3 regions of the Streptomyces sp. NPDC052012 genome follow, and region 3 is predicted to be linked to each of the others. Evidence: riboswitches for the same ligand, from Rfam matches in the RefSeq annotation. Region 3 holds a riboswitch; each other region holds the start of a gene.

The links. A riboswitch is a leader RNA that binds a small molecule or an ion and turns the genes downstream of it on or off. The one in region 3 is predicted to bind cyclic di-AMP.
Positions count from the first base shown of each region.
Region 1: another riboswitch for cyclic di-AMP. It lies ahead of AB0412_RS31295 (NlpC/P60 family protein); the one in region 3 lies ahead of AB0412_RS29010 (M23 family metallopeptidase).
Region 2: another riboswitch for cyclic di-AMP. It lies ahead of AB0412_RS32455 (transglycosylase family protein); the one in region 3 lies ahead of AB0412_RS29010 (M23 family metallopeptidase).

Region 1 covers NZ_JBFAXA010000028.1:88,875-91,068, reverse strand. The annotation lists gene AB0412_RS31295 (NlpC/P60 family protein) at 1-1,134, opposite strand, end outside; cyclic di-AMP (ydaO/yuaA leader) riboswitch at 1,143-1,316, opposite strand; gene pcrA (DNA helicase PcrA) at 1,569-2,194, shown strand, end outside.
Region 2 covers NZ_JBFAXA010000032.1:23,082-25,275, reverse strand. The annotation lists gene AB0412_RS32460 (transglycosylase family protein) at 1-712, shown strand, start outside; cyclic di-AMP (ydaO/yuaA leader) riboswitch at 918-1,087, shown strand; gene AB0412_RS32455 (transglycosylase family protein) at 1,092-1,790, shown strand; gene eno (phosphopyruvate hydratase) at 2,041-2,194, shown strand, end outside.
Region 3 covers NZ_JBFAXA010000024.1:8,989-11,182, reverse strand. The annotation lists gene AB0412_RS29015 (pitrilysin family protein) at 1-675, shown strand, start outside; cyclic di-AMP (ydaO/yuaA leader) riboswitch at 889-1,054, shown strand; gene AB0412_RS29010 (M23 family metallopeptidase) at 1,067-1,840, shown strand; gene AB0412_RS29005 (GntR family transcriptional regulator) at 2,055-2,194, shown strand, end outside.

The DNA.
Region 1 (2,194 bases), on a different contig from region 3:
GTAGTAGATCGACTCCTCGCGCACGTACGTGCCCGGCTTCGGGGCGTGGATCATCATGCCGTTGCCGATGTAGATGCCCACGTGGGTGATGTCGTCGTAGAAGAAGACGAGGTCACCGGGCTGCGCCTGGGACACCGGGACCGTCGTGCCGGCGTCGACCTGGTCGTAGGTGGTGCGCGGGATGGTCACCCCGGCGGCCTTCCAGGCGGCCTGGGTCAGACCTGAGCAGTCGTAGGAGCCGGGGCCGGTGGCGCCCCAGACGTACGGCTTGCCGATCTGCGCGCGGGCGAAGGCGAGGGCCTTCTCGGCCTTGACGGAGTACGACGAGTCCGCCGCGGGCGGCGTGGTGGTGCCGGCGGAACCGGACGAGCCGCCGCTCTCCTGCTGAGACGCCTCCTGCTGGGCCGCCTCCTGCTGGGCCTCGCGCTGCTCCTCCTGCTGCCGGGCGAGCTCGGCGGCCTTGCGGGCGGCCTCCTCCTGCTTCTTCTTCTCGATCGCCGCGAGCCGCGCCTTCTCCTCGGCGGTCAGCTTCGACATCAGCTCACGCGCGTCGGCGAGCTTCTTCTGGACCGTGGCCTTGGCGGTCCTCAGGTCGCTCTGCGACTCGGTGAGCGTCTCGAGGCTCTCGGTGGCCTCCTTGCGCTTCTTCATCGTCTCGGACTGCTGCGTGACGTAGTCGTCGACCGCTTCCTTCTGGCGGCCGGTCATCCGGCTCATCAGATGGTTCTGGTCGAAGACGTCCTGCGGCGAGTCCGCGAGCAGGAAGGTCGCGGTGTTCGACACACCGGCGCCGGTGCGGTACTGGGCGGCGGCGTAGGAACCCAGCTCCTCCCGCGCCTCGTTGAGCTTCTGGGTGCGCTGGGCGACGTCGTCGAGGAGGGTGTCGACGCGCTTGCGCTGCTTCGCGGTCTTCTCCTTGGCCGCGTTGTACTTCTCGGTCGCCGACTCCGCCTGCCGGTACAGGTCGTCGACCTTCTTCTCGACCTCTTCGAGGCTCGGCTTGTCGTCCGAGGGGGCGGCGTCCGCCGTCTGGGACAGCAGGGCCACGGAGGTCAGGGCCGCCGTGGCGAGGGCGGGGGTGCGTATGCCTGCCACGCGCGTGCCGGGGGTGCGTGACTTGCGGTGCGACGCCAAGGGAGGCGACTCCTTCCGTGTTCCGCCTACCGGGTTAGCTGTCGGGTTCGGGCGGTTGGTGCTTCGGAAGGGTTGCCCTACGGCCGCTCCGCGCGGGAGTGAGCCGATTCACCCCAGGTCTCGGTCGGGTCCCCGGCTCCGGCTGCCGCGGGCGGCAGTGACGGACTCGGCGGAGGCCGTGCGGCCCGGCGAGGTTCGCCGGTGGGGGTCGTACGGCCCGCCCGCACCGTAGCCAACTGGTGTGGCCCCTGTGAAGGTTGGTGGGTGATATGCCCGATACATTTTCGTGACCTGATGACGCGGGTCACACAGGGTGCATGTGTGCTGCACGGGTCGTGCCGGAAGGCGAGGCGTGCGCGGGAGGGTCGCCGAATCCGGGGATGTTCCCAGGGCGGCCCCGGGCTGTCGGTGGTGCGCCCTAGACTCGGAGAGCGATGAGCAGCCTCTTTGACGACAGCTTCCTGGCGAACCTCCAGGCCCAGCGGGGCCCCGCGGACGAGCCGCCGCCACCACCCGAGGACGATCACGTACCGGAGCCGATCCCGGACGATCTGTTCGGCGGGAAGTTCGACCTGCCGCCGGAGCGGGAGGCGTACTACCGCGACGGCGCCCCGCGCCCGGTGACGGACTCCGCTGCCCTCCTGGACGGGCTGAACGACAACCAGCGCGCCGCCGTCGTGCACTCCGGCTCCCCGCTGCTCATCGTGGCCGGTGCCGGCTCCGGCAAGACCCGGGTGCTCACCCACCGCATCGCCTATCTGCTCGCGGAGCGGGACGTCCACCCGGGACAGATCCTCGCGATCACCTTCACCAACAAGGCCGCCGGCGAGATGAAGGAGCGCGTCGAGCAGCTCGTCGGCCCGCGCGCCCACGCGATGTGGGTGATGACCTTCCACAGCGCGTGCGTGCGCATCCTGCGCCGGGAGTCCAAGAAGCTCGGCTTCACGTCGTCGTTCTCGATCTACGACGCCGCGGACTCCAAGCGCCTGATGGCCCTGGTCTGCCGTGATCTCGACCTGGACCCCAAGCGTTTCCCGCCGAAGTCCTTCAGCGCCAAGAT
Region 2 (2,194 bases), on a different contig from region 3:
AGCGGTCGCCGAGCGGATCCTCGCCGACCAGGGCGTCGGAGCCTGGCGCACATGCGGACTGCTCGCCGGGCTGGAGCAGGGCTCCGAGTCCGCGGACGTCGACACCGGCGTGGGCTCGCCGTCCCCGACCCCCACGGACTCCGCGGAATCCGCCGAGTCCCCGCAGCCCACGGACTCCCCGGACGCGACGGACACGACGGACTCGTCCGGAATGCCCGACTCCAGCGAATCGTCGGCTTCTTCCTCGCCGTCACCCTCGGCCACGGAAGGCAACGAGGGCTCGGAAGCCTCGGTCAGCGAATCGCCCAAGTCGGACAAGTCCACTGATGTCGAGACGGAACCCAGCGCCTCGCTCACCGCCTCACAGGCCACCGGTAGTGATGAACCGGACAAGTCGGGTCAGGATGACGGCTCTTCCGCGCTGACCGACACCGGCACCGGTCGCCACCGCGGCCCCAGTGCCGAGGAGGGCGAAGGGCGGGACCGTACGGCGGAATCGTCCGGCCGTCACGCCTCGCGCCCCGCGGACGACGCCGACGGCTCGTATGTCGTTCGTCCGGGGGACAGTCTCTGGTCCATCGCCGACTCCCTTGAGGTGGACGGTGGATGGCGCGCCCTGTACACGGGCAACGAGCAGACCGTCGGCGCCGACCCGAACCTCATCCTCCCCGGTCAGACGCTTGAGGTCGGGGTCGAACCGGGCGAAAAGTGACGGGCGAAAACGCCCGGACCGGGCGGTAGTTGACGTCACGGTTCGAGCTGAATGCCCGATATAAACGCGGTGAGAGATAGGTCTCAGAAGCCCTGATCGTCTTTGAAAATCGGCCGAGCGCGTGTCTACGGTCGTGACCGCTCGTCACCGCGAGCCCCGTCTGCCGCCACGCCGAATCCTGCCAGTGGCAGCACGGGAACAGTCGTCGCGTCATGCGCCGTAGGCAGGAGCGGGGGACCCAAGGTAAGTGCCCTTTCCGGTGGTTGACACCGGATCGCGGCTCGGGGTGTAGCCGCGTCCCGTGAGGGACGTGGCCGGGCAACTCAACCGGCCCGAACCCGACAGCTCACCTCGCAGGCGTCGGTGAGGGGATCCATCCATGTTGTTTTCCGGCAAGGGCAAGCACCGTCGTCCGTCCAAGGCCACCCGCGCCATCGCCATCGCCGGTGTCACCGGCGCCGCCGTCGCCGCCCCGCTGATGGCGGCCGGCTCGGCCTCCGCCGCCACCGCCTCCGAGTGGGACGCCGTCGCCCAGTGCGAGTCGGGCGGCAACTGGTCCATCAACACCGGCAACGGCTACTACGGCGGTCTGCAGTTCTCCGCCTCCACCTGGGCCGCGTACGGCGGCACGAAGTACGCCGCCACCGCCGACCAGGCCACCAAGGCGCAGCAGATCGAGATCGCCGAGAAGGTCCTCGCGGGCCAGGGCAAGGGCGCCTGGCCGGTCTGCGGCAAGAACCTGTCCAACGCCGCGTACACCGGTGCCGCCGCCGAGACCCCGGCCCCGAAGGCCGACACCTCCGCCGAGCGCACCACCGAGCAGAAGGCGTCCCGCTCCACCGAGCGCCCGGCGCCGAAGGCCGAGAAGAAGGCCGAGAAGAAGACCGTCACCACCCCGACCGGCGAGAAGGTCGAGAAGGGCGACGGCGAGTACAAGGTCGTCAAGGGTGACACCCTCAGCTCCATCGCCGAGGAGCACGGCGTCAAGGGCGGCTGGGAGAAGCTGTTCAAGCTGAACGACGACATCGTCGAGGACGCCGACCTCATCTACCCGGGCCAGCAGCTGCACCTGAAGTAAGCAGCGGCCCCGCGGCGCCCGCGAGCGAGCGGCGCGCCCACAGTCCGCCCGCCCCGGTGCGTGTTCCCCCGTACGCACCGGGGCGGGCTTTTTTGGGAAACCGTATTTGTTCCGTTCGGAAACAATTTACGCTCGGTTCTGTCCATGGGATGGGCGACCGGATGGCCGATCGCCCGGAGCCGGTTAGGCTCGGTCTCGCAGAGCCACCATGGCCCTGCCCACTCGCGTCACATCCAAGAAGGAGATGCTCGTGCCGTCCATCGACGTCGTCGTAGCCCGGGAAATCCTGGACTCCCGAGGCAACCCCACGGTCGAGGTCGAGGTCGGCCTCGACGACGGCAGCACGGGTCGTGCCGCCGTCCCGTCCGGCGCCTCCACGGGCGCCTTCGAGGCCATCGAGCTCC
Region 3 (2,194 bases):
GAGCCGCGGCCCGTCCCGCCGGTGATCGCGGACGACACCGGCCGCGTCGTGATCGTGGACCGTCCGGGCGCCGTCCAGACGCAGCTGCTGATCGGCCGGATCGGCCCGGACCGGCACGACCGCGTGTGGCCCGCGCAGGTGCTCGGCACGTACTGCCTCGGCGGCACCCTCACCTCCCGCCTGGACCGCGTGCTGCGCGAGGAGAAGGGCTACACCTACGGCGTACGGGCGTTCACGCAGGTGCTCAGGTCCGCACCGGACGGCACGGGTGCGGCCATGCTCGCCATCAGCGGCTCCGTGGACACCCCGAACACCGGACCCGCCCTGCAGGACCTGTGGACGGTGCTGCGCACGCTCGCCGCGGAGGGGCTCACCGACGCCGAGCGGGACGTCGCCGTGCAGAATCTGGTCGGCGTGGCGCCGCTCAAGTACGAGACCGCGGCGGCCGTCGCGAGCACCCTGGCCGACCAGGTCGAACAGCACCTGCCCGACGACTACCAGGCCGAGCTGTACCGGCAGTTGGCCGCGACCGGCACGGTGGAGGCCACCGCGGCGGTCGTCAACGCCTTCCCGGTGGACCGCCTGGTGACCGTCCTCGTCGGTGACGCGGCGCAGATCAAGGCCCCGGTGGAGGCCCTCGGCATCGGTGAAGTCACCGTCGTGGCGGCCGAGTAGACGACGGGACCGGACCCGGCTCGGCACACCCGCGTGTGAGGCCCTGGTGACGCGAAAGTCACCAGGGCCTGCTTATGTCCGAATTGGGGCGGAGGTTGCCTGTCTGCCCTGTGGGATGCGCTACAAAAACCGGTATCCGTTTGGGAATTGAAAGACGCCCCGTTTAGCGTCGTCCGGGCTGTTCGTCAGGCAGTGCGCCGCACCCGCGGCACCGGACAGTCATCGCCGAGTCCCCGTACGGCGCGAGCCAGGGGAGCCGGGGACCCATACGCAGTCCCTGGGGTGAATCGGGCGCCCGCGCGCACCGCGAGGGGGTCCGTAGGAGACCTTCCTGCTCCGAACCCGTCAGCTAACCCGGTAGGCGAGAGGGAAGGAAAGGACCAGCCTGTACATGGCGTTCACCCGCGCCACGGGGAAGCACCGTCGTCCCAGCCGGATCCAGCGCGGCACCGCGCGTGCGGCGGGCGTAGCGGCCCTCACCACCACCGGCGTCGTCGGCTCTCTCGCCGCCCCCGCGCTCGCCGCCGAGCCCGCCGCCGCACAGACCGGCCTCACCCCCGTCATCACCATGGGCGACGCGGTCGCCGACCGGATCGACGCCCAGGCGGCCGCCCAGCACGAGGCCGCGCGTGAGGCCGCGGAGGCGGCCGCGCGGAAGGCCGCCGAGGAGGCGGCCCGCGAGAAGGCGGCCGAGGAGGCCGCGAAGGCCCGCGCCGAGAAGGAGCGCGCCGCGCGTGAGGCCGAGCGCAAGCGCCTGAACACCTTCGTCTCCCCGATACCCGGCTCCTACGTCTCGACCGGCTACAAGGCCGGCGGCGCCGTCTGGTCGTCCGGCAGCCACACCGGTGTCGACTTCCACGCCGCGAGCGGCACGCCCGTCCAGTCGGTCGGCACGGGCACCGTCGTGGAGGCCGGCTGGGGCGGGGCGTACGGCAACCAGGTCGTCATCAAGATGAACGACGGCACCTACACCCAGTACGGCCACCTGTCCTCCATCGGCGTCTCGGTCGGCCAGCAGGTCACCCCGGGCCAGCAGATCGGCCACTCCGGCGCCACCGGCAACGTCACCGGCGCGCATCTGCACTTCGAGGCCCGGACGAGCGCCGAGTACGGCTCCGACATCGACCCCGTCGCCTACCTCCGCGCGCACGGCGTGAACCTCTGAGGCGCGCAACGGCGTGATCCTCTGAGGACGCGCCGACCTCCCCCCCGTGGCCCCGGCTCCCCGAGCCGGGGCTTTCGGCGTCCGAAGGGGCCGGTTGTCCAAAAAACAAGTATGGATTCCGGCCCGCCGTCGGAAATTCCTCCGGATTGCAATAGAGTCACGGAACAACACGTCCATCGTCGACGTTTCACGGGGATTAAGCCGGAGGTCGGTCATGCGTATTCCCGCGCACTCGGTGTGCACGGCGATCCGGGACGACATCGTCGCCGGTGTCTACGAGCGCGGCAGCCGGCTCACCGAGGAACTCCTCGCCCGGCGCTACGGCGTCTCCCGCGTCCCCGTCCGCGAGGCGCT